DNA from 3 places in the Ureibacillus sp. FSL E2-3493 genome. Region 3 is predicted to be linked to each of the others. Evidence: a T-box and tRNA genes for the amino acid it is inferred to sense, from the RefSeq annotation. Region 3 holds a T-box; the other regions hold tRNA genes.

The links. The T-box of region 3 lies ahead of proS (proline--tRNA ligase). A T-box ahead of a tRNA ligase gene usually reads a tRNA of that ligase, here a tRNA-Pro.
Positions count from the first base shown of each region.
Region 1: it has a tRNA-Pro gene. The T-box ahead of proS (proline--tRNA ligase) is inferred to sense a tRNA for this amino acid. The anticodon was not compared.
Region 2: it has a tRNA-Pro gene. The T-box ahead of proS (proline--tRNA ligase) is inferred to sense a tRNA for this amino acid. The anticodon was not compared.

Region 1 covers NZ_JBBOPK010000001.1:145,030-149,229, reverse strand. Annotated here, with positions in the region: gene MHH69_RS00755 (hypothetical protein) at 107-337, opposite strand; gene MHH69_RS00750 (class I SAM-dependent methyltransferase) at 574-1,146, opposite strand; tRNA gene MHH69_RS00745 (tRNA-Glu) at 1,273-1,344, opposite strand; tRNA gene MHH69_RS00740 (tRNA-Asn) at 1,346-1,420, opposite strand; tRNA gene MHH69_RS00735 (tRNA-Ile) at 1,435-1,511, opposite strand; tRNA gene MHH69_RS00730 (tRNA-Gly) at 1,516-1,589, opposite strand; tRNA gene MHH69_RS00725 (tRNA-Phe) at 1,595-1,670, opposite strand; tRNA gene MHH69_RS00720 (tRNA-Asp) at 1,696-1,771, opposite strand; tRNA gene MHH69_RS00715 (tRNA-Ser) at 1,799-1,891, opposite strand; tRNA gene MHH69_RS00710 (tRNA-Met) at 1,906-1,979, opposite strand; tRNA gene MHH69_RS00705 (tRNA-Ala) at 1,995-2,070, opposite strand; tRNA gene MHH69_RS00700 (tRNA-Pro) at 2,099-2,175, opposite strand; tRNA gene MHH69_RS00695 (tRNA-Arg) at 2,182-2,258, opposite strand; tRNA gene MHH69_RS00690 (tRNA-Leu) at 2,268-2,356, opposite strand; tRNA gene MHH69_RS00685 (tRNA-Gly) at 2,362-2,436, opposite strand; tRNA gene MHH69_RS00680 (tRNA-Lys) at 2,489-2,563, opposite strand; tRNA gene MHH69_RS00675 (tRNA-Tyr) at 2,572-2,655, opposite strand; tRNA gene MHH69_RS00670 (tRNA-Thr) at 2,663-2,738, opposite strand; tRNA gene MHH69_RS00665 (tRNA-Val) at 2,745-2,820, opposite strand; rRNA gene rrf (5S ribosomal RNA) at 2,834-2,949, opposite strand; rRNA gene MHH69_RS00655 (23S ribosomal RNA) at 3,010-4,200, opposite strand, start outside.
Region 2 covers NZ_JBBOPK010000001.1:2,540,622-2,544,821, reverse strand. Annotated here, with positions in the region: tRNA gene MHH69_RS13145 (tRNA-Leu) at 1-72, shown strand, start outside; tRNA gene MHH69_RS13140 (tRNA-Arg) at 79-155, shown strand; tRNA gene MHH69_RS13135 (tRNA-Pro) at 166-242, shown strand; tRNA gene MHH69_RS13130 (tRNA-Ala) at 266-341, shown strand; tRNA gene MHH69_RS13125 (tRNA-Met) at 359-432, shown strand; tRNA gene MHH69_RS13120 (tRNA-Ile) at 440-516, shown strand; tRNA gene MHH69_RS13115 (tRNA-Ser) at 531-623, shown strand; tRNA gene MHH69_RS13110 (tRNA-Met) at 652-728, shown strand; tRNA gene MHH69_RS13105 (tRNA-Asp) at 732-807, shown strand; tRNA gene MHH69_RS13100 (tRNA-Phe) at 841-916, shown strand; tRNA gene MHH69_RS13095 (tRNA-Gly) at 922-995, shown strand; tRNA gene MHH69_RS13090 (tRNA-Ile) at 1,000-1,076, shown strand; tRNA gene MHH69_RS13085 (tRNA-Asn) at 1,091-1,165, shown strand; tRNA gene MHH69_RS13080 (tRNA-Ser) at 1,170-1,260, shown strand; tRNA gene MHH69_RS13075 (tRNA-Glu) at 1,278-1,349, shown strand; rRNA gene rrf (5S ribosomal RNA) at 1,428-1,543, shown strand; tRNA gene MHH69_RS13065 (tRNA-Val) at 1,554-1,629, shown strand; tRNA gene MHH69_RS13060 (tRNA-Thr) at 1,632-1,707, shown strand; tRNA gene MHH69_RS13055 (tRNA-Lys) at 1,715-1,789, shown strand; tRNA gene MHH69_RS13050 (tRNA-Leu) at 1,802-1,886, shown strand; tRNA gene MHH69_RS13045 (tRNA-Gly) at 1,916-1,990, shown strand; tRNA gene MHH69_RS13040 (tRNA-Leu) at 1,996-2,084, shown strand; tRNA gene MHH69_RS13035 (tRNA-Arg) at 2,091-2,167, shown strand; tRNA gene MHH69_RS13030 (tRNA-Pro) at 2,178-2,254, shown strand; tRNA gene MHH69_RS13025 (tRNA-Ala) at 2,278-2,353, shown strand; tRNA gene MHH69_RS13020 (tRNA-Met) at 2,371-2,444, shown strand; tRNA gene MHH69_RS13015 (tRNA-Ile) at 2,452-2,528, shown strand; tRNA gene MHH69_RS13010 (tRNA-Ser) at 2,543-2,635, shown strand; tRNA gene MHH69_RS13005 (tRNA-Met) at 2,815-2,891, shown strand; tRNA gene MHH69_RS13000 (tRNA-Asp) at 2,895-2,970, shown strand; tRNA gene MHH69_RS12995 (tRNA-Phe) at 3,004-3,079, shown strand; tRNA gene MHH69_RS12990 (tRNA-Gly) at 3,085-3,158, shown strand; tRNA gene MHH69_RS12985 (tRNA-Ile) at 3,163-3,239, shown strand; tRNA gene MHH69_RS12980 (tRNA-Asn) at 3,254-3,328, shown strand; tRNA gene MHH69_RS12975 (tRNA-Ser) at 3,333-3,423, shown strand; tRNA gene MHH69_RS12970 (tRNA-Glu) at 3,441-3,512, shown strand; gene MHH69_RS12965 (TraR/DksA C4-type zinc finger protein) at 3,659-4,180, shown strand.
Region 3 covers NZ_JBBOPK010000001.1:1,720,054-1,737,185, forward strand. Annotated here, with positions in the region: gene MHH69_RS08705 (ABC transporter transmembrane domain-containing protein) at 1-1,588, opposite strand, end outside; gene MHH69_RS08710 (ABC transporter permease) at 1,812-3,050, opposite strand; gene MHH69_RS08715 (ABC transporter ATP-binding protein) at 3,043-3,942, opposite strand; gene MHH69_RS08720 (CotD family spore coat protein) at 4,458-4,814, shown strand; gene MHH69_RS08725 (toxic anion resistance protein) at 4,864-6,012, opposite strand; gene MHH69_RS08730 (SDR family NAD(P)-dependent oxidoreductase) at 6,261-7,043, opposite strand; gene MHH69_RS08735 (DUF2339 domain-containing protein) at 7,115-9,250, opposite strand; gene MHH69_RS08740 (YjcZ family sporulation protein) at 9,481-9,597, opposite strand; gene MHH69_RS08745 (YjcZ family sporulation protein) at 9,746-9,922, opposite strand; gene serC (3-phosphoserine/phosphohydroxythreonine transaminase) at 10,386-11,483, shown strand; gene proS (proline--tRNA ligase) at 11,799-13,235, opposite strand; T-box leader at 13,350-13,573, opposite strand; gene MHH69_RS08760 (hypothetical protein) at 13,661-14,425, opposite strand; gene MHH69_RS08765 (MBL fold metallo-hydrolase) at 14,515-15,333, opposite strand; gene thiE (thiamine phosphate synthase) at 15,620-16,249, opposite strand; gene thiD (bifunctional hydroxymethylpyrimidine kinase/phosphomethylpyrimidine kinase) at 16,239-17,063, opposite strand; gene thiM (hydroxyethylthiazole kinase) at 17,048-17,132, opposite strand, start outside.

The DNA.
Region 1 (4,200 bases), 1.6 Mb from region 3:
GGCAAGGCGGCTTTGCCATACATAATGATGTATAGCAAGGCTTAGAAAAATCTCTCATCACCAATTGATGAGAGATTTTTTATGGACTTATAAAGAATGGATTACCTTATTCAGTGTTCGGTAAAGGTTTTTCAGGTCGATTAATACAGTAGTTACAATTCGAATCACTACATTTTGTTTCAGTCCATCTGTTGCATTTTGGGCAAATATAAGCATCATAATCTTCATAATAAATTAAATTCATTTCGCAAATCATGCAGTTATTTTCTTCATCCACAAACCCAACAATTTCAAAGTTATTAAAAATGACTACTCCATTCCTTACTTCTATTTTCATAAACCCTCCTTAAGTTGGAAATATATGAATTAGTTTTTTATAGCAAATTTTATCGATATGTTGATTTTTTCCTTAAAAATGCCACTATTATCAAGCACCAATAATTTTTCAAATAAAGTACTATTTTCACCTAAAAAACGTCTTGAACCATAGGAAGTTGAATATAAGTTTCCAATTATAGCGTCTAATGTCCATATGTGTTCAAAAGGGGGAGTTCGTACATCTCTAATTTGAATTTAATTCAATATAATTTCTTCGTAGCTAACTGTCGGGTGAGAATAGGTTGTATTCCCCGCTCTTCTTTTCTTTCCATACCATTGTTCAACTACTTGCTGTATCTTTAATTGCCACGGTAAAAGTTCTTTATTGGCAGAATAATTATCAATAATAGCAATACCACCACCATGTGCAATCATTTCATATAACATATCAAGAATCTTTTCTCTATCCATCCAATGAAACGCCTTAGCAAGGGTGACAAATCGAAAAAGATGATTATTAAATTTCTTTCTAAACGATTCTAGATTTCCATTAAACCATTCCAAATTCTCTAATCTATATTCCTTTTCAAGACGAATTGCTTCTTGTATCATTTCTGGCTCAGTATCAATCCCAATTATTTTTTCAAACCAAACCGACAATCTGAATGCTAATTGTCCTGTACCACACCCTAAATCGAGCATTTGACCTTTACCATCAAATGAAAACTTATCGATTAAATATCTAATCATTGAAGCTGGATATAAAGGTCTATAACGAGAATAGTACCAAGCAGTACCTTTAAATAAGTCATTACCGTAATTAATCATTTCCTTACTCCTTTCCCAGTTAAATCAACACTCCTTATTTCTTAAATATATAAAAAAATAGATGATAAAAACGAAATGTTTTTATCATCTATTTTTAATTTGAGCCTATCTTTTTAGCTCATACTATGACCCGTACGGGATTCGAACCCGTGTTACCGCCGTGAAAGGGCGGTGTCTTAACCACTTGACCAACGGGCCGTGGCTCCGAAGGTAGGACTCGAACCTACGACCGATCGGTTAACAGCCGATTGCTCTACCACTGAGCTACTTCGGAATAATTATGTTTTATGGTGGGCCTAAATGGACTTGAACCATCGACCTCACGCTTATCAGGCGTGCGCTCTAACCAGCTGAGCTATAGGCCCCTATTGGAGCGGGTGATGAGAATCGAACTCACGACATCAGCTTGGAAGGCTGAGGTTTTACCATTAAACTACACCCGCATATATGGTGGGTCGGGACGGAATCGAACCGCCGACACTTAGAGCTTCAATCTAATGCTCTACCAACTGAGCTACCGACCCATATAATCAAATTTACTTAAAATAATGGCGGTCCCGACCGGGATCGAACCGGCGATCTCCTGCGTGACAGGCAGGCATGTTAACCGCTACACCACGGGACCATATGTATGTATAAATAGTAAAGAAAATGGCGGAGGCAGTAGGATTCGAACCCACGCGCGGTTTAACCCGCCTGTCGGTTTTCAAGACCGATCCCTTCAGCCAGACTTGGGTATGCCTCCGTATTATGAATAAATGGCGGCAGAGGGGATCGAACCCCCGACCTCACGGGTATGAACCGTACGCTCTAGCCAGCTGAGCTACGCCGCCATAATAGTATTAAATTGGTGGAGCCTAGCGGGATCGAACCGCTGACCTCCTGCGTGCAAGGCAGGCGCTCTCCCAGCTGAGCTAAGGCCCCAATTTATAAATAGTCAGTTTGTATTACATGGTCGGGAAGACAGGATTCGAACCTGCGACCCCTTGGTCCCAAACCAAGTGCTCTACCAAGCTGAGCTACTTCCCGTAAATATGGCGCGCCCGGCAGGAGTCGAACCCACAACCTTCTGATCCGTAGTCAGACGCTCTATCCAATTGAGCTACGGGCGCATATTAAAATGGTGCCGAGGACCGGAATCGAACCGGTACGGTAGTCACCTACCGCAGGATTTTAAGTCCTGTGCGTCTGCCAGTTCCGCCACCCCGGCACATTTGGAGCGGAAGACGGGGTTCGAACCCGCGACCCCCACCTTGGCAAGGTGGTGTTCTACCACTGAACTACTTCCGCATGTGCTTTATATTTATCTCTGGCAATAATTATTTTATTTATTATAAAAAACTGGTGAGCCATGAAGGACTTGAACCTTCGACCCTCTGATTAAAAGTCAGATGCTCTACCACTGAGCTAATGGCTCCCTATAAATGGTGGAGGGGGACGGATTCGAACCGCCGAACCCGAAGGAGCGGATTTACAGTCCGCCGCGTTTAGCCACTTCGCTACCCCTCCATGGGAATGGTGCCGGCGAAAGGACTTGAACCCTCAACCTACTGATTACAAGTCAGTTGCTCTACCAATTGAGCTACACCGGCTTAATATGGTGGAGGATGACGGGCTCGAACCGCCGACCCCCTGCTTGTAAGGCAGGTGCTCTCCCAGCTGAGCTAATCCTCCACATAAAAAATAAGCGAAGCGACGTCCTACTCTCACAGGGGGAAGCCCCCAACTACCATCGGCGCTAAAGAGCTTAACTTCCGTGTTCGGTATGGGAACGGGTGTGACCTCTTTGCCATCATCACTAGACTATTTAGTTGAGAGCTTGTTCTCTCAAAACTGGATAAAGACATTGAATGCATTCAAGATTTGGTTAAGTCCTCGATCGATTAGTATTCGTCAGCTCCATGTGTCACCACACTTCCACCTCGAACCTATCTACCTCATCGTCTTTGAGGGATCTTACTTACTTGCGTAATGGGAAATCTCATCTTGAGGGGGGCTTCATGCTTAGATGCTTTCAGCACTTATCCCGTCCACACATAGCTACCCAGCGATGCCTTTGGCAAGACAACTGGTACACCAGCGGTGTGTCCATCCCGGTCCTCTCGTACTAAGGACAGCTCCTCTCAAATTTCCTACGCCCACGACGGATAGGGACCGAACTGTCTCACGACGTTCTGAACCCAGCTCGCGTACCGCTTTAATGGGCGAACAGCCCAACCCTTGGGACCGACTACAGCCCCAGGATGCGATGAGCCGACATCGAGGTGCCAAACCTCCCCGTCGATGTGGACTCTTGGGGGAGATAAGCCTGTTATCCCCGGGGTAGCTTTTATCCGTTGAGCGATGGCCCTTCCATGCGGAACCACCGGATCACTAAGCCCGTCTTTCGACCCTGCTCGACTTGTAGGTCTCGCAGTCAAGCTCCCTTGTGCCTTTACACTCTACGAATGATTTCCAACCATTCTGAGGGAACCTTTGGGCGCCTCCGTTACCTTTTAGGAGGCGACCGCCCCAGTCAAACTGTCCACCTGACACTGTCTCCTACCCCGCTAAGGGGTATGGGTTAGAATTTCAACACAACCAGGGTAGTATCCCACCGACGCCTCCCTCGAAGCTGGCGCTCCGAGTTCTCTGGCTCCTACCTATCCTGTACAAGTTGTGCCAAAATTCAATATCAGGCTACAGTAAAGCTCCACGGGGTCTTTCCGTCCTGTCGCGGGTAACCTGCATCTTCACAGGTACTATAATTTCACCGAGTCTCTCGTTGAGACAGTGCCCAGATCGTTACGCCTTTCGTGCGGGTCGGAACTTACCCGACAAGGAATTTCGCTACCTTAGGACCGTTATAGTTACGGCCGCCGTTTACTGGGGCTTCAATTCAGAGCTTCGCTTACGCTAACCCCTCCTCTTAACCTTCCAGCACCGGGCAGGCGTCAGCCCCTATACGTCACCTTACGGTTTTGCAGAGACCTGTGTTTTTGCTAAACAGTCGCCTGGGCCTATTCACTGCGGCTCTCTCACGAGAGCACCCCTTCTCCCGAAGTTACGGGGTCA
Region 2 (4,200 bases), 810 kb from region 3:
GGCAGACGCACAGGACTTAAAATCCTGCGGTAGGTGACTACCGTACCGGTTCGATTCCGGTCCTCGGCACCATTTATTGCGCCCGTAGCTCAATTGGATAGAGCGTCTGACTACGGATCAGAAGGTTGTGGATTCGACTTCTGCCGGGCGCGCCAAAGAAGCGAACGGGAAGTAGCTCAGCTTGGTAGAGCACTTGGTTTGGGACCAAGGGGTCGCAGGTTCGAATCCTGTCTTCCCGACCATGACAAATTAAAAATAATATTATGGGGCCTTAGCTCAGCTGGGAGAGCGCCTGCCTTGCACGCAGGAGGTCAGCGGTTCGATCCCGCTAGGCTCCACCAACCATAATAAAGATCCTGGCGGCGTAGCTCAGCTGGCTAGAGCGTACGGTTCATACCCGTGAGGTCGGGGGTTCGATCCCCTCTGCCGCCATCTTTAAGGACCTTTAGCTCAGTTGGTTAGAGCAGACGGCTCATAACCGTCCGGTCGCAGGTTCGAGTCCTGCAAGGTCCACCATAGAAGTATAAAACGGAGGAATACCCAAGTCCGGCTGAAGGGATCGGTCTTGAAAACCGACAGGCGGGTTAAACCGCGCGGGGGTTCGAATCCCTCTTCCTCCGCCATTTCAAATTAAATAAATGATAGTATTATCGCGGGGTGGAGCAGTTCGGTAGCTCGTCGGGCTCATAACCCGAAGGTCACAGGTTCAAATCCTGTCCCCGCAACCAAATGGTCCCGTGGTGTAGCGGTTAACATGCCTGCCTGTCACGCAGGAGATCGCCGGTTCGATCCCGGTCGGGACCGCCATAATATATTCGCCAAAGGCGAAATTGATTGTATGGGTCGGTAGCTCAGTTGGTAGAGCATTAGATTGAAGCTCTAAGTGTCGGCGGTTCGATTCCGTCCCGACCCACCATATATGCGGGTGTAGTTTAATGGTAAAACCTCAGCCTTCCAAGCTGATGTCGTGAGTTCGATTCTCATCACCCGCTCCAATAGGGGCCTATAGCTCAGCTGGTTAGAGCGCACGCCTGATAAGCGTGAGGTCGATGGTTCAAGTCCATTTAGGCCCACCATAAAACATAATTATTCCGAAGTAGCTCAGTGGTAGAGCAATCGGCTGTTAACCGATCGGTCGTAGGTTCGAGTCCTACCTTCGGAGCCATATTGGGGAAGTACTCAAGAGGCTGAAGAGGCGCCCCTGCTAAGGGTGTAGGTCGGGTAACCGGCGCGAGGGTTCAAATCCCTCCTTCTCCGCCATACATAATTTTGTGTTAGGCCCGTTGGTCAAGTGGTTAAGACACCGCCCTTTCACGGCGGTAACACGGGTTCGAATCCCGTACGGGTCATAATTTTAAAAAAATTTATAAAAAGACTTGAAAAATAATGCAATTATGATATTATAAATCTTGTCCTTATTTAAATAGTCTAGTGATGATGGCAAAGAGGTCACACCCGTTCCCATACCGAACACGGAAGTTAAGCTCTTTAGCGCCGATGGTAGTTGGGGGCTTCCCCCTGCGAGAGTAGGACGTTGCTAGGCATTATACCCAGGAGGATTAGCTCAGCTGGGAGAGCACCTGCCTTACAAGCAGGGGGTCGGCGGTTCGAGCCCGTCATCCTCCACCAAAGCCGGTGTAGCTCAATTGGTAGAGCAACTGACTTGTAATCAGTAGGTTGAGGGTTCAAGTCCTTTCGCCGGCACCATTTTTTAGAGCCATTAGCTCAGTGGTAGAGCATCTGACTTTTAATCAGAGGGTCGAAGGTTCAAGTCCTTCATGGCTCACCAGTTTTTAAATAAGCGGGTGTGGCGGAATTGGCAGACGCACTAGACTTAGGATCTAGCGCCGCAAGGCGTGGGGGTTCGACTCCCTTCACCCGCACCATTTAAATTGCCAGATAAACAAAAGCACATGCGGAAGTAGTTCAGTGGTAGAACACCACCTTGCCAAGGTGGGGGTCGCGGGTTCGAACCCCGTCTTCCGCTCCAAATGTGCCGGGGTGGCGGAACTGGCAGACGCACAGGACTTAAAATCCTGCGGTAGGTGACTACCGTACCGGTTCGATTCCGGTCCTCGGCACCATTTATTGCGCCCGTAGCTCAATTGGATAGAGCGTCTGACTACGGATCAGAAGGTTGTGGATTCGACTTCTGCCGGGCGCGCCAAAGAAGCGAACGGGAAGTAGCTCAGCTTGGTAGAGCACTTGGTTTGGGACCAAGGGGTCGCAGGTTCGAATCCTGTCTTCCCGACCATGACAAATTAAAAATAATATTATGGGGCCTTAGCTCAGCTGGGAGAGCGCCTGCCTTGCACGCAGGAGGTCAGCGGTTCGATCCCGCTAGGCTCCACCAACCATAATAAAGATCCTGGCGGCGTAGCTCAGCTGGCTAGAGCGTACGGTTCATACCCGTGAGGTCGGGGGTTCGATCCCCTCTGCCGCCATCTTTAAGGACCTTTAGCTCAGTTGGTTAGAGCAGACGGCTCATAACCGTCCGGTCGCAGGTTCGAGTCCTGCAAGGTCCACCATAGAAGTATAAAACGGAGGAATACCCAAGTCCGGCTGAAGGGATCGGTCTTGAAAACCGACAGGCGGGTTAAACCGCGCGGGGGTTCGAATCCCTCTTCCTCCGCCATTTCAAATTAAATAAATGATAGTATTATCGCGGGGTGGAGCACGAACGAATAAGCATCGTAGCTAAGCTTCAGCGCAACGATTTCGCAAACTTCTTGAGTTGCTATACGAAATCGGGACGGGTTCAGGAAAATCTGAATGCGTCATGTAAAGTCAGTATTATTAAATAAATATTATTATCGCGGGGTGGAGCAGTTCGGTAGCTCGTCGGGCTCATAACCCGAAGGTCACAGGTTCAAATCCTGTCCCCGCAACCAAATGGTCCCGTGGTGTAGCGGTTAACATGCCTGCCTGTCACGCAGGAGATCGCCGGTTCGATCCCGGTCGGGACCGCCATAATATATTCGCCAAAGGCGAAATTGATTGTATGGGTCGGTAGCTCAGTTGGTAGAGCATTAGATTGAAGCTCTAAGTGTCGGCGGTTCGATTCCGTCCCGACCCACCATATATGCGGGTGTAGTTTAATGGTAAAACCTCAGCCTTCCAAGCTGATGTCGTGAGTTCGATTCTCATCACCCGCTCCAATAGGGGCCTATAGCTCAGCTGGTTAGAGCGCACGCCTGATAAGCGTGAGGTCGATGGTTCAAGTCCATTTAGGCCCACCATAAAACATAATTATTCCGAAGTAGCTCAGTGGTAGAGCAATCGGCTGTTAACCGATCGGTCGTAGGTTCGAGTCCTACCTTCGGAGCCATATTGGGGAAGTACTCAAGAGGCTGAAGAGGCGCCCCTGCTAAGGGTGTAGGTCGGGTAACCGGCGCGAGGGTTCAAATCCCTCCTTCTCCGCCATACATAATTTTGTGTTAGGCCCGTTGGTCAAGTGGTTAAGACACCGCCCTTTCACGGCGGTAACACGGGTTCGAATCCCGTACGGGTCATTACTAAACACTCTCAAGATAAACATTATCTTGAGAGTGTTTTTTGTTTAAAATGAAAGAATTTCTCATTGTTGTACAATATTTTACGTTTGAAAAGGCTAAATTAGGTGAACCTTAATTAATAGATAGAAGGAGGTTTAAAATAAATGAATCAATCACAAATGGAACAATTAAAAAACAATTTATTAGAGGAATTGAAGGATTTAAAAGAAGGTTTAGAAACCCACGATGATATAGATCGTACGGAATTATCCAATTATGATAATCACCCTGGAGATAATGCTTCTGATTTAACATCGCAATTAACAGAATATGCAATGGATGATTTTAAACAAGAAAGTATTGAAAAAATAGAGGCTGCGTTAAATGCAATGGAAAATGGAACATATGGAAAATGTGAAGTATGTCAAAAAGAAATTCCATTTGAGAGGTTAGAGGCAGTTCCTACGACATTGACTTGTAAAGAACATAGTCATGAAAAAATTGATATGGAAACTCGACCAGTGGAAGAAGAAATTATGAATGAACTTACACATAAATCATTATTAACGGTCGATTTTGAGGATGGTTCTGGTGAATACCCGTCATCTGATAGTCCGCAGGATGTTCCGCAGGAGATTATTCATCAAAATAATCAAGAAACATCTATTCGAGATCGTCTACAATAAAATGAATAATTGTTCCTTCA
Region 3 (17,132 bases):
GGGATGTAATAATCGTTGTAGAATCTTCTCTTGCTTCTTTCAAAGATTTTAAAATGGATTCTTCCGTTTTAGCATCTACTGCAGATAAAGAATCATCTAAAATTAATAGTTCAGGTTGCATCATTAAAGCACGAGCAATCGATATCCGCTGCTTTTGACCACCAGATAGCGAAACTCCTCGTTCACCAACAATTGTGTCGTATCCTTCAGTAAAACGTAAAATGTCAACATGTATATGGGCAAGCTTTGCAACTCGTTCCACTGTTTCTTTGTCCGCTTTAGGGTTAATAAATGCGATATTTTCATAAACGGATGCTGAAAATAGAAAATGGTCTTGAGGAACGTAACCAATGGCTTCTCTCAATTTAATTTTTTTATATTCATCGATAGAGTGATCCCCAAATTTTATTACACCGTCAAAACCTTCAAATTCACGGAGTAACAGTTTTAAAATTGACGTCTTTCCAGAACCAGTTTTACCGACAATTCCTAATGTTTGGCCTTGTTTTAATTCAAAGTGTACGTTATATAATGCGCTAGCTTCATCACCAGGAAATTTAAAATCATTGACTGAAAATAAAATATCACCGTTCGGTTTTGTATCAATTGCCTGTTCTTTATCATCGATTTGAACTGGAACAGATAAAAGTTGTTCAATTCGATCATAGGAAGCAGATCCCCGTTCCATAATGTTAAACAACATACCAAAGGCAAGCATTGGCCAAACAAGTAAACCTAAGTATGTGTTAAAAGCAACTAAGTCTCCGATTGACATTGTACCTTCATGAATAAATTTTGCTCCAAAACCGAGACTTAACATGAAACTAAATCCAATAATTAAACTAATGGTCGGATCGAATAAAGAATCAATTTTAGCTACTTTCATATTTTTTTCTACTACATCATTGGAAAGTCGGGTAAAGTCATCAGTATCCTCCTTTTGTTGACCAAAAGTTTTAATGACCTTGATACCTGAAATACTTTCCTGTGTTTTATCGTTTAGATCAGAAAAGGCAGCTTGTGCATCACGAAACTTTAAATGTAGTAATTTACCATAGTAACTAGTAGATATGGCCATAAGTGGCATTGGAATTAAAGCAATTAAAGTTAATCGCCAGTCGATCGTAAAAGCCATCGCAATAATCACAAATCCACCAGTCGTCACAGAGTCAAATAAAGTTAATACTCCGCCTCCTGCAGTTTGTTGTACCGCAGATATGTCGTTTGTTGCATGGGCCATTAAGTCACCAACTCGACGTTGTTGATAGAAGGACGGACTCATTTTACTAAAATGACGGAAAAGTTTTTCCCTTAAATTTTTCGCAAGATAATTGGATGAACCAAAGATCATTAGTCGCCAATAGTAGCGAAGCATATATGCTAAAATGGCTACAATTACAATAAGACCAACCCATTTCCCAAGGGAACCAGGTGTAAGTTTACGACTACCGATTTCATCGATGACATAACCTATAACCTTTGGCGGAATTAAATTTAATACCGCTACTAAAGCAAGCATCGTTAGCCCAATAAGATACTCTTTTTTCCTTTCTTTAAAAAACCAACCTAATTTCAAAAAGACTTTCATCGATTCACCTTCTTCTTACCTCAGTTTAAATTTTTAATTTCTAGAATTTTCAGTTCTTTGAATGAGACCAACTTATTTTAGCAAATAATGTATAATGCGTGAAGATGATTTCTAAAAATAATTCAATATTCGAAACATTTCGGTCGAAAGTTGTATAAGCAATAAAAAAGATATATGTTCGAAGAAACGAACATATATCTTTTATTTATAGAGACGAAACAAATTAAGTTGTCACTTTTAATACAGTTTTAATTTTTTCAATAACGCCACCTGTACTATAAGTTAATACACTTCGCTTATAGAATGAAAGACTTAAAATATAAGCGGCAACAACTGTCACAATAAGAATAACTAAAGAAATAATAGGCTCAATAATGGAAATGTCAGTTGCTCCAATCCGCATTGGCATAACCATTCCTGAAGTCAATGGGATATAGGAGAATATTTTGATTAATATCGTATCAGGGTTACCTATACCTGAAATCATTACATAAAAACCGATTAAGGTAATCATCATGGCAGGCATCATTACTTGGGAAGCTTCTTCTACTTTCGAAACAAGGGAACCGAATAAAGCTCCGATAATTAAATAAAGAACAACCGTTAACAATAGGAATGCAAGAACGTAAAATACGTATGAATAGGAAATATCACTTAATATAGACTGAACGATTTCCCATTTTGAACCGCCATCCGTAAATCGTAGGAGCACAAATAGGAATCCGAAAATAACACCAAACTGAGTTAATGCGACTAACATTGTACCTAATATTTTCGATTGGAAATGTGTTCCTGGTTTCACACTAACTAATAACATTTCTAAAGCACGGGATCCTTTTTCGGAAGCGACATCTGTTGTTATGATAGATAAGAAGCTCATAACAAAGAAATAAATAACAATACCGACACCATATGATACCCATAATCCAGATTGTTTTTGATCTTCACTTTTTGCATTTCCACTTTCTTCATTAATATTTGTTGTTGTAATAATCGGTTCAGAGTTTAATATTTTCTCTGCTTCCTCAGCTGTTAAATTTAGTTGTTGAATACCATAAATACTACCTGCATATTGGATTAAAGATGAAATGGTAGATTGATCATTTAACTTTAAAGGAGTGTATGTAGCAATTTCCGCTTTTATTGATTCATTTTCATCTGAAACAATTACAACCGCATCTAATTTTTCATCTTCTAATTGTTTATATAGATTTTCTTTTGACTCGGTCGGATAACTAAACGTAATGTCATCATTGGAGGCGAAAATTGGTTCTAATTCCACTGGTGTTTCATTTACTAAAGCGATTTGAAGAGCTTCATCGTTAACAAACAGTGCTTTAATATCGGACCAATACATTACTACTGTAATAATAGCTAAGTATAAAAGGGTCATTAAAATAAAGGATTTCCCTCTTACCTTTTCTTTATAAAGTTGCTTAACGAGTATGGATAATTTACTCATTATTGCCACCTACCTTATCTTTGAAGATTTCATCAAGGGATAAATAATCAAGACTAAACTTTTCAATATATTGACCGTTTGAAATCAACTCAAAAATAGGTTTTGCAAAGGATTCATCCATTAACGTTAGGACATACTCATCCCGCACTACTTTTACGTCTTTAACCCCTGCCATTTTTTCTATTTCTTCCTTCGGTACAGTTGTACGGATGGTTAACTTTGTTTTCCCGTATTGTTTTTTCAAATCTAATAAACTACCAGAGAACAATGAAACACCTCGTTTTAATATACAAAGATGGTCACACAACTCTTCTACATTGTCCATTTGGTGACTAGAGAAAAGAATCGTAACACCTCTTTCTTTTAAAAGTAATATGGCATTTTTTAAAAGATCGCGGTTTACTGGATCAAGGCCACTAAAAGGTTCGTCTAAAATTAGAAATTTCGGTTTGTGAATGAAACTAGCTATTAATTGTACTTTTTGCTGGTTTCCTTTAGACAATGTTTCTGCTTTTTCATTTCTTTTCTCTTCTAATTCAAATCGTTGAATCCAAAAATCAATTTCTTTTTTCAATTTATCGCGGTTCATGCCTCGTAATTTACCGAAGAAAATCAATTGGTCTTCAACTTTCATTTGTGGGAAAATACCCCGTTCTTCTGGTAAATATCCTAACCAATCACGGTTAATTTTATTAATCGGTGAACCATCCCATGTTATACTACCTGCTGTTTGTTCTTGCAAATCAAGAATCATACGGAAAGTAGTCGTTTTTCCAGCACCGTTTTGACCGATTAAACCAAAAATTTCACCTTTTCCTATTGTGAAATTTAAATCGTTAACCGCAGTGAAATCTTTATATTTTTTCACTACATGTTTTAAGGCTAAAGTCATTGTATAGCTCCTTCCTGAACTTTAGATTGCTAAGAGTATTGTACTAATAGCTGTCTTTTGTTATACGGATAACAATTAAAAAAGTTCCATGAATTATAAAATCCGCTTACTTTTTTCCAATTATAAAGAAATTTCCCTTTTAAGTGAGAATTTTTTGATATGAAATACCAATAAATTATTTTACTTTTAAATCTGACCATGAATTTTAAGAGTAAAATGGGTGAATTTTCTTTTCAAAAAGCTATGATTTATCAAAATTTAATAGAATTCTTATCTGTCTTTAGCTTTTGTTTTCCCTAAATATCATGCGTAAAATCGGCCAGTTTAAGCTTTTTGATTCCTTTAACATTAACTTCGGCTCTTTTCATAAAAATAAGGTAATTTATCACAAAAAAATAAAATTAGAAAATTGTTATGCTAGTACTTTCAATATAATAGGTAAAAATCTAGTTCATTTACTTACAATTGAATACATTATTATTGCAGTAAATATTAAAAAGAGGAGGGGAAAATTTATGCATAGAAAACATCATCGTGGTCGTTGCAATAATCCAATTTGCTGTCCACCAAACGTTTTACCAACACGAGTTGCGCCTACACGAGTATCACCAACTCAAGAGGTTGTAAAAACAAATATTATCAACACTGTTGTTCCACATGTTCATCCTATTCACACTACTACAGTAAATAGACATGTAATTCATAATGAACACTTCTTCCCAAGAACAGAATCTGTTGTTAATCAATTCGTTCGAGGGGCAGATAGATTCCCAATGGGACCTGGCGGATTCGGTGGAAATGCCGGATTTTGTGGAACAGGCGGAGTAGGCGGTATTGGCGGAATGAACAGAAGAAGAAGATTTGGTTTCTAAATGAATAAAAAAGATTACCTTTCTTTAGTGGAAGGTAATCTTTTTCATTTTACATTCTTTTTAATTTTTCATATTCAAGTTGTAATTGTTCAATCCGTTTTCTACCTTCTTCTCGATTACGCACCGTTTCAGCTTGAATTTGTTTTGTCTCTTCGATACCCGCCATAATGGTCTGCCATGTTGTTTCAATTGTTTCAATTTTAATGCTTGGCTGACCCGCTGTGCGAGCAATGTTGACACTATTTGACCGTATATTTTCCGCATTACGGATTAACATTTCATTTGTCCGTTTGTCTAATTCATTCATCGAGTCTGCTACTAATTTTTGTCGTTGAATAGAAACGGCGTGGATTAATCCTTGTTTAAAAATAGGTATTGTTGTTACGAAAGCAGAGTTAATTTTTCCGATTAAATGATTATTCCCTTGCTGGATCATACGAATTTGAGGTGCAGCTTGAAAAGAAACTTGCTGTGCCATTTCCAAATCGTATCTGCGCTGTTCTAAGAGCTCTATGGAACGATTTAACGAATCTAACTCCATTATCGCTTCTTGATCCCCTTCGTTGGCACGTGCTTCAAGTATAGGAATTTGGGGTTGTAGTTGTTCTAGTTTTACTTCGATGGCAGCGATATGTTCACTTAAACTTTGAAAGTAATGTAAGTTTTGATCATACATCTGTTCCAATTCCATTGTATTTCGTTTCATTTCGATTTCATATTTTTGGATTTGATTGTAAATGACATCGATTTCTTTATTCATCGTATCGTATTTGGATAATAATCTCTCAAATTGTTCTTTCCCTTTATTGAGAAGACGTTTTATAAAGTTCCCTTTTTTCTCTTCTTTAAAATCTTGCGGATCAAACCGATCCATAATTTTATTTAAGTTTTGTATTAACTCACTCGATTTTTCTAACTTACTCGTTTTAATCGTAGCAAGCATCTTATCTGAAAAATTCGAAATCGCTGTAGCAGTCTCTTTCCCAAATTCTAAGACGGCAATTTGATTTTTTACATCGATTTTTTCAGCTAGGGACTGAACTTGAGGTTCTTGTTTTAGAGCGAGTTGTCGTTTTTTTATTTGGGACATTTCTTGCTCAGACACAAGCTGTGTTTGTGGCGTTTCCTTAACTTCAGCAGTAGAACCTTTTGCCATCGTATCTAAATCTTCGAATAATGGATTTTTTGTTTCAGACATCTTTTATCCTCCGTTCTAACAAATGGTATCTATTGAATCTAAAATAGTAAGTATACTCTTCTCTAATCATTTACCATATTCGTTTATATAAAACATACGATTTACATGGCAAAAAAGTTTCATTTTCGATTGAAAACTACAGAAACAATAGTCATAAATAGGCTCAATGTATATTCATAATATCTTTAAAATTTAACTAACATAATAGAAAAAATCCTGATTGCCGAAACAACCAGGATTGAACAGGATTATAACGCTGCACCAGAACCACCATCAATGTTTACGGCAGTACCCGTTACATAGGATGCCGCATCGGAAACTAAAAATGTTATGACATTTGCAGCTTCTTCCGTATCTCCAATACGTCCTAGTGGAATAGATTTCCCTACTTCTGTTGAATATTCTTCCCAAGTATGATCTGGCATTTCCTTTTGCCATATTTCTTCGATTTGGCGACTGCGAATTAAGCCAATACAAACAGAATTTACCCGGATATTATATTTTCCTAGATCTTTACTCATTGCCTTCGTTAACGCAAGACCAGCTGATCGACTCACTGTAGAAGGTAAGCTGGAAGCTGGTGGCGTTTTTGCCAGTACGGCTGTTAAATTTAAAATCGCTCCACCCTTTTGTTCCTTTAAATATGGGAGTGCATATTTCGAACAATGGATTGCTCCGAATAATTTTAAATTTAAGTCTGCATGCCATCGTTCTGTATCGACATCTTCAAATGAGTTGGCAGATGATGTTCCGGCATTGTTAATTAAAATATTTAATTTCCCATAATGTTGTACTGTTTCTTCAATTAGACGTTTACAATCTTCTTCTTTTGAAACATCACAAGAGATCGTTAAAATTTCCTGCCCAGTATGTTGTTGGATAAATGCTTTTGCTTCATTTAAAGTTGATGCCGTACGGGCAGCAATGACTACTTTCACCCCTTCTTTGACAAGTTGTAAAGCGGTATATAAACCAATTCCTTTACTAGCTCCTGTAATAATCGCTACTTTATCTTTTAATCCTAAATCCATATTCGATAACTCCTTTGTTCTTGAAAGATAATTAAATTATATAAAAAAATATTTCAATTGTGGGAATTTTTCTATTTTTCTTCCACTTTACCATTCTTTGATAATAATTTGTTTGATAGAAATAAACCAAGACCTCCAATGGATATAAATAAAATGGCACGAATAAATAGATTTAAAGAACTTAAATCGAAAAATACAAGTTTAAAGATGGCGATAACAATGAGGGCATACCCCATTACTTTTACTTTCTTGTAATGATAAGTGGTACTGATCCATAAAGAAATGCTAGAAACGATAAATAAAAGTATTGTTTTACTAGCAATCACAAATATCGGATTTAACAATTGATCAAATTGTAATTGATTGAGTAGCCCATACAACAACATCATCCCAGCCAAAATACATACCGTATGAAGTCCATCTAAATCGATTTTTACTTTTCGAATCCAAGTTTCATAGAGAGTACCTTTCATTAAAATATCCACCATAAACCATATGATGAAACATATATAAATGAACCGCGCAAAAATATTTAGCCAAATATCTAATCCAAATACGTAATGACTCGGTAGTAAGTTGATTGTTGAAATAGTAAAGGCGAAGATTAGTACATATTTTAATGCCCGCCCAGTTAATCGTTTTGGCATAAAGATACTTCCAAACGTTGCAACAGCTATTAATATAAAGGTTGCATATGGGTAATCGTTTGAAATGTAACTATAGTCAAATTGATTAACATAAAAGAAGAAAAAGCTTGTAATGATAATGGGCAATAGATCTCCTGAGAAAGAAATGGTTGCTTTTGAATTATCATTAACTTTAACGGCTCTTTGTTTTTGTACATATAAGAAAATAACAATTAAATAAACTAAAATGAATAAATAGTTTGCGTGTTCAATCGTCCAAAAAGGTTTAACATCACTTAGTAATAAATGATTGAAAACGGTAATCGTCATTAAAATACTATACGTTATTTTCATAATCGTAGCGCCAATTCGAATAGCCAACATGATTGATAAAAAAGCACTGAAAGGAAATAATACGATGTCTATTGTATTGGATAAATCCAAAGCAAGTAACATGTTAAATACGGTAAGTATTAATAACGTTCCAATAACATCTACGAGTTGTTTTATTTTATTTCGATAAGCTTGGTAAGCAAATTGTATATAAATAATCGTTAAGAAGAACAAAGCTAGTTCCGGTTCATTTGTAATGAAATTTACGATTGCAACGGTTAATCCGCTTAAGCTAAACAATAAACCTTCGTGGAACGCAATATATTTCCCTCTTACTTTATTTTGATGCCACCAAACATAAAGCAATAAACCATTTAAAATAATGACACTAGATAAATAAAACCAGTGATGTTCTTGATTGAGTAGCCAAATAATTATTACTGCTAGTATGGAAAAACCGTATGTAATATAAAGGGCAATTTTTTGAACATGTTTAATCAATATAAACTGCATGGCAATAAAAATAATCAAAACGTACAGTAATATCCACGGTCCGTTAAAATCCATATATTCTAACAAGTACGGTAAAAGCAACGAAGTGAACATGACGAATATTGAAAGAACTTCATTCTTCTTCACATAGCAAATAGCTACTCCATATGCAATGTAAACGAAGGCAATCAATAAAGCAAAATAAAGTCCTAAAACTTCATAAATTATTGCTCCAGCTGCTGTTGTTAAGATCCCGATACAAAATGTTCCACCATATAAAACAACGGTTAAAACTTGTGAAGTATCCCTTTTCATTTTGTCCATTCTGTACGCAATTACAAATAACGCGATTGATAATCCATAAGCTAAGACGAGTTTAACTTCCGTTGAAAGCAATCCAAAGTCACTAATTAGTTTTAATCCCCATAAAACACCTAAAACGAGAATAATCATAAATATTTTTGGTAAAGACCAAACGATGATTTCTTCAAAGCTTTTTTGTTTTTTTGGTGGTAAAGCTTGCTTCTTGGAAGGGGGGACTGTTTGAATCTTTGGTCGAGTTTTTTCAGTTGAATTGACTGGATTAACTTTTGCTTTCTGTAATTCCATCGGTACTTTTTCAACTGTCTTTTTTACTTTAATTGGTAATGGCTGTTCAAAACCCGTTGTAGCTGATTTTAACTGATTTAGTTCTAATCGCAACTCACGTACTTCTTTTTCAAGATAATCAATACGTTTTTCAGTGTCATTTTGCATTTTTGTTCCTCCAAAACTGATTTATTACTTAATCATTTCAATCGTTTATGTATGTTTCTTTTCACACGGCCAACCAAATCCTGAAAACGCATGTTATAAATATACTCCTGTCTTAGCTCTGTATTCCTCTTTTCTATAATTATAATTGGAAATCCTTTCTAATTACAGACAAATAAAAAGGATTTTAAAGCCAACTAGCTTTAAAATCCCGTAAGGTGTTCGATGATATTTTAGTGGTTGAAGTAGAATGCTCCAACGATAATTAAAAGAATAAACAGAACGACGAGTAGAACAAATTCATTTCCATTTTTAGAGTAACCACCATCACCATATGAATTATAATGCATAACATTTCTCCCCCTTTATCTAAGATACTAACAATTTATGACTAATACCCGGCATTACTAGGGACAAATGTTTAGTTTTAAAAGGATTTTACAATTTATGTAGTAAAGAATGGGATAGCGCTCCCATTCTTTTGATCAATAAAAAATACTAATAGTATCTTTTATTGAATTGCGTACCGATGATAATAAGAAGAATGAATAGAACTACAAGTAATGCAAAGCCGCCGCCGAATCCGCCGGAACCACCATTACAATGATTGTCTTCTACTCCTCCTACATTATTACAGTAGTCGCCTACACCACCTACGTCATTAGAGTAACCCATGCCATATCCTCCTTTCCTCAGTTCTATTTCTACTTTATGACTTTAAGAATGTAAGGTTATGGACAAGTGTGGAGCTTCTTAAGAAAAAATAGATTCTTTTTCATAAAAAGCTATAAAACTGTAGATTTTTTTAACCTCAGATTAATAAATGCTTTGAAAAAAACTAGTAGCAAGACATACGTTTAAGAATCAAATATTTTTCTGAAATAGACTGTATTTCGAATCCGTTATTTTTCGAAAGGTTTTTGTACATCTTTTATCGAAAAACTATCATCACTTCAAAAGAATCTTATATATAAAATATTTTGAGTAAAAAAATTTAGTATAAATATGTATTATTTATTTACGATAAAATTCGAAAAATCAAAATTTTTATTACTTTTATCTAATATTCAAAACCACTTACGTAAAATTCAGTATATAATCAACTATATCAATTAAATTTCTTCAAGGAGTGGTTCATTTGAATTCAACCATTACACGTGCTTTTAATTTCAATGCAGGTCCATCAGCTCTACCACTAGAAGTACTTGAAAAAGCTCAACAAGAACTGATCAATTACAACAACGCTGGAATGTCCATAATGGAAATGAGTCATCGTAGTAAAGATTATGATGCAGTACATAACGAAGCAATCGCTCGATTAAAAGCGTTATATGCTATTCCTGATAACTATGAAGTTCTTTTTTTACAAGGTGGTGCTAGTCTTCAATTTACGATGGTACCGATGAATTTTTTAAAAGAAGGTCAAAGGGCGAGTTATGTATTGACAGGTTCATGGTCTGAAAAAGCATTAAAAGAAGCATTACTTTTTGGAAAAACAGCAGAAGCTGCTAGTTCAAAAGAAAATAAATATCGAAATATCCCCACTTTAAACGAAATTCAATTTGATCAAACAGATGCGTATGTGCACATTACTTCTAACAACACAATTTATGGCACACAATGGAAGGAATTCCCTCATACCGGCGAAGTACCTTTAGTAGCAGATATGTCTAGTGATATCCTTTCTAAGCCTGTTGATATTAGTAAATTCGGTCTTATTTATGCTGGTGCCCAAAAGAACCTTGGTCCATCAGGTGTTACCGTTGTCATTATTCGAAAAGATCTACTTGAAAAAGCGAACAAGAACATTCCTACTATGTTAAAATACACAACACACGCAGATTCAAATTCTTTATATAACACTCCACCAACCTTTGGTATTTACATGTTAGGGGAAGTTCTTAAATGGGTTGAAGCGCAAGGTGGGCTCGAAGGTATTGAGAAAAACAATGAAGCCAAAGCAAAATTAATCTATGATGTAATCGATCAAAGTAATGGCTTTTATAAAGGACATGCGGAGTTATCATCACGTTCATTAATGAATATAACATTCCGTGTTGCTGATGAAGAGCTAGAAAAACAATTCCTTGTTGAGGCAAAAGAAGCTGGCTTTGTAGGTTTGAACGGTCACCGTTCAGTGGGAGGATGCCGTGCATCAACTTACAATGCTGTTCCGGTTGAAGCATGTCAAGCCCTTACTAATTTTATGATTGAATTCCAGAAAAAACATCAATAAATGAAATGGCCCAATTTTAATAATTGGGTCTTTTTTATTTTAAAACTACTGAGTGCAAAAACTAGCAAACAAGTATGATATTTATTAAAAGAACCAAACTGAATAATGATTCGAACAATTAATCATTGATACTATTTTTCATTTTTTCCTAACAAGGGAGCTGATTTAATGTCACATACTAAGTTAGAATCTTTCTTACTTTCTCTACTTTATAGTCTGTGCTAAATCGTATGAAATAGTGTTCGAATCATCTAAATAATAAAATCCACCTAAAAATTCTCTTCATGGAGGATTTTTAGGTGGATTGTCATTTAATTAATAAGCTCGGCCAAACCAAACTGTATGTTTCGCTTCTTTACCACAGTTAATACATGTATGTTTTTCAGTTGGTGGATTAAACGGTATGTTACGAGTTGTAAATTTCGTTTGTTCTTTTACATTAGATTCACAAGCATCGTCACCACACCATCCTGCTAAAATCCAACCTGGAATCGTTCCGTTTTTCTCAGAATCAGATAAATGTTGCTGTAATTGCTCTAAAGAATCAATGTGAGTATGAGAATTCGCATCGCGGAATGCTTTTGCTTTGTCATAAAGTCTTGTTTGCATCACTTTCAACTCTTTTTCAATTGCTTCGACAACAGAGTTTAAATCTACAGTTTGTTTATCGGATTCATCACGCATTTTTAATAATACTTGATTATTTTCTAAATCACGAGGACCTAGTTCAATACGTGCTGGTACCCCTTTTAATTCCCATTCATTAAATTTATATCCTGGTGATTGATCAGAATCATCAAGACGGACACGAATACCCTTTGCTTTAAGTGCTGCGAAGATTTCATCTAATTTCTCGATAATAGCTGGGTTCTTCTTCCATGGACCTACTGGAATTAATACAACTTGTGTTGGAGCAATTGTTGGCGGTAGGACTAAACCTTGCTCGTCACCGTGTACCATAATGACTGAACCAATTAAACGAGTAGACGTACCCCATGATGTCGTATGCACATGAACATGTTTATTTTCTTTATTTAAATATTTAATATCAAAGGCTTCAGCAAATTTTGTCCCTAAATAGTGTGAAGTACCAGCTTGTACTGCTTTACCATCTTTCATCATTGCTTCGATCGAATACGTATCAACAGCCCCCGCGAAACGTTCAGATGGCGTTTTTTGTCCATCATATACAGGAATCGCTAAAAAGTTTTCAACAACTTCTTTATAAATGTTTAACATTTGCATCGTTTCTTTACGAGCGTCTTCTTCATCCACGTGAGCTGTGTGCCCTTCTTGCCATAAAAACTCAGAAGTACGGATGAAAGGAAGAGTTTTCTTTTCCCAACGGAAGACGTTCGCCCATTGGTTAATTAAAACTGGTAAATCACGGTAACTTTTAATCCAATCAGAATAAAGGTGGCCAATCATTGTTTCAGAAGTCGGACGAAGAGCTAATCGTTCTTCTAATTTTTCTCCTGCTGCTTCTGTTACCCATGGAAGTTCTGGCGAAAATCCTTCAATGTGATCCTTCTCTTTTTGGAAGAAAGATTCTGGAATTAACATTGGGAAATAGGCATTACGGTGACCTGTTTCTTTAAAACGACGGTCCATTTCCGATTGAATATGTTCCCATAGTTCATAACCGTCTGGTTTAAATGCAATACAGCCACGAACGGGTGTATAGTCCATTAAATCTGCTTTTTGAATTGTGTCAATATACCATTTAGAAAAATCATTCGTTTGTTGTGACATTGTTATTTCCTCCTAAAACTTTTTACAATTTTCATTTTCCCTATCTAGCGCTACAATTTATGGTTCCGACTCGTTCGTATTTTTTGAACAATAAAAAGCACAAAGAGTCCTAATCAAAAGGACGTCTTTGTGCTGAATAGACGTGGTACCACCTTAGTTCGGTAAAAAGAAAAAATTCTCCCTTCTACCCTCTACGCGTTTGTAACGATAACGACTCGGCAAGCTTTAACTCGCATCTCCGTGATAGGTTTCAATAAGAAGCGGTGATATAGCTCTCAGCAAATGCTATATTTTCTGTTTCACAATTCTTATTTACTTGGTCACTTCATTGATTCCATATTTCTTATACTGTATCAAATAAAAGAAATTAATTCAATCTAAGTGTAATATTTTCTAAAAAAATGAATAATGAAAAAAGAGAAAAGTTATTTTTTGAAAAATGTTACTGAATTTTGTAATACTTTCTCAATTTTTTCTTCTAAATCGTTTGTACGTTCAAATAAAATAGACCGCAGATGATCAATTTGTCGCATAACTTTTTCGATTAATCCTTCATTATTATCAACCCGATCTAAAACATCTTTTTGAGCTTCTTCGATAAAGGTCATTTGATGAACTAACTGTTGATTATGTTCACTATGGGCTTGAATTCGTTCTTCCAACTTTTCTTTTGTCATGGCAACTGTTTCTAAACGGGTAATTAACGCTTCGTTTATAGCTGAGTAATCTTTTAAAATCGTAACAATCTCTTTATATTCATCATTTAAAACATCAATTCGACTTACAATTTCTTTTTGAGAATAATTGATCGCATTTACTTGATCAAATAGATCCTGATGGATATGTTGTTCCTGAAGGATTGATTCGTTTAATGTACGATGTTGATTTTCAATATTTTCCAATCGAATGTCGACTTGTTGATCCAATGTTTTTTGATGATGCTGGAATTCCCTTAGTTCATCTAATCGTCCATTTAATTTTCTCAATTGATTTGTTTGATGCTCATTCCAATCATTTTGAGAATAGTGTATTTGATTTAAGGAAAATTGTAAGTTTCGAGTTGCATTCACTTGTTGTTCAATTAACTCGGATAAGTAATCTCGCTTAAATTCCACTTGATTCGGCTCTACTAAATGATTCGACTGACTAAACACTTTTGGGTGTTCTTTATTATTAATATACAATCCCATTTGAGGACACCCCCTTTTGCTCGCCTCACCTAGTTTATGCGGCAATTGTCTAGAGGGTTCAATGATGGATTGTTCACTTCATTACTATGCTAGGTTGCTTCAACTTGCAATTCTTTTTTAATTAATTGATAGTTTTCTTCATGGCTTTTAATTTGTTCTTCTTTATATTTATAACCTTGTATTAAAAAACGATGATCTCTGTTTTCTTTAATGGCATTTCGTAATTCCTGGATATAACGATAAGAAGTTATTTTTCGGAAAATGACTTCCTCTTTAATATTTGTTGGATCACCATGTCCCGGTACTAGAAGGTGAAAAGAATGATTGTCTAAAATTTTATTGGTTTTTCGTAATGTTTCTTCATACTTTTCACTATTAAAATAAATGAAGGGAAATTCAACATTTGACAAATAGTCCCCAGCAATCCATACACCTAAAGGTTCTACTACAATAAAAATCCCATCATTTGTATGACCTTCTGCCATATAAAAGGTAAATTTCGTTTCACCTACTTCTAATACTTGTCCATCAAAGGTTACTGGGATATTAACAGGAGGATAAAGAATAGGATAATCTCGATCTAAATAATATTGATCATCAAACTGTCTAATTTGATGAAGTATCGCTTCTTTATCCTGTCGATTTTCGAAACGCTCACTTGCAATAACAATTCCGTCTTGAAAAGCACCGTAACCAACAATATGATCCCAATCGGAATGGGTAAAAATTAAATAGATAGGGCGATTTCCTCTAATCTCTTCTACATATTCTTTTATTTCATTTACTTCGATAGGGAGCAAATTTGGATCCACAATAATGATACAATCATTGGTTCGGATAACAAGGGATGTCGTTTTGTAAATTAAACTTTGAAAAACAGTTACATTGTTTGATTGATATGCTATCAATAAGTATCACCCCTATAGTAAATCTATCATTATTACTAATAAAAGAAGTGCACGCATCATAGGAAAATGATGGTACACTTTTTATTTATGCTATTATATTGTATTCTACTACTATTTTGTGAAATGTTCTTTAATTATACTAGAACATTACTAGATTTTTTCCATACTCGGAAAATCGTAGTCATTGGTATTTGATAGACTTTATATGTCTATACCTCTTAATATGCTATATTTTCTCAACATCCTTTCTCCTCCATTACTAATCAACGGAGGATTTCTATTGATTTTAGTAATTTTTAGTTTTAAATCTATTAACAGTCTCTCTTCGGTTTGAACTTTGACAAATAGCGGAGATAACTGCTACTCCGTCTGCACCAGCTTGAAGAACTTCGTTAGAATTTTCCGTTGTGATGCCACCTATCGCGACTATTGGATAATTCGGATACTTGTTACGTATTTCCTTTATAAAACTTACACCAGTAGGAGGTTCTGCATCTGGTTTTGAAGTTGTCTTGAAAATAGGTCCAATTCCAACATAATCCGCTCCATTTAATACGGCTTTTGACATTTCCTCTTCATTATGGACGGAAACACCAATTATTTTTCCTTTAAATTGTTCACGAATGTTTACTAACGCCATATCTTTTTGTCCCACATGGATACCGTCTGCCTGTAATTTCAAGGCTAGCTCCACATCATCGTTCACTATAAATGGCACATGATAATAGTTGCATAAACGTTGACATGCTCTAGCAAACTCTACATATTCCTCCCCTTTTAATGCACGAGGACCTTTTTCCCTAAATTGAAACATTGTAATTCCTGCCTGCAAAGCATCTTCTAATACGTTTAAAGGCTCCTCTTTACAGTTTTCCGTTCCCATTATAAAATAAACTGCTAAATCACTACGATTCATCTACAATCACCTCATATTGGCCTTTCCTTTGTTGATAAGCAAAATGGTTGGTAGGTCCATGCCCGTGTCCGATATTTAACGGATTTTCAATCGCTAATTGAACAAATTTTTTCGCTTCAATCATTGCTTCCTTAAGGGATAATCCTCTCCCTAAAAAGGAAGTAATGGCTGCCGAAAAAGTACATCCTGTTCCATGGGTATGTTTTGTATGAATTCTTTTACTTATCATGGAAAAAGATGTTCCGTCGGCTAAATAAACTTTATCTGTTGCTGTATTTAGCTCCTTCGAATGACCGCCTTTCATTACAACACACTGCACTCCATATTGCAGCATTGTATGGGCTGCCTTTGTCATATGATCCTCGTTTTCTATTTTAATGCCGCTTATTACTTCTGCTTCAGGAATATTGGGTGTTAACACAGTAGCGATGGGCAACAAAGTATTCTTTAATGCATCTACCGCTTCTTTTTGTAGTAGACTTTCTCCACCTTTGGCAATCATCACAGGATCAATTACAAGTTGAACGTCTTTCTGTTGTAAGTAATTGGCGATGACTTCAATAATTTCAGCTGAAAAAAGCATCCCTGTTTTGACCGCTTTTACATGAAAGTCAGAAAAAACGGAAGTTAATTGTTGAAGTACGAAATCAGGTGAAGTAGGAAAAATCCCTTGTACACCTAATGTATTTTGAGCAGTAAGGGCCGTAATAACGGTTGTACCAAATACTTTTAGTTCTTGAAAGGTTTTTAAATCTGCTTGTATACCTGCTCCACCACCACTATCTGCACCTGCAATTGTCATGACAACGTCCATTGTTTACCACCTCTAGATAATAAATGAATACTGTTTATGATTTCTTCTTGAAATGTACCGAGTAGAAGG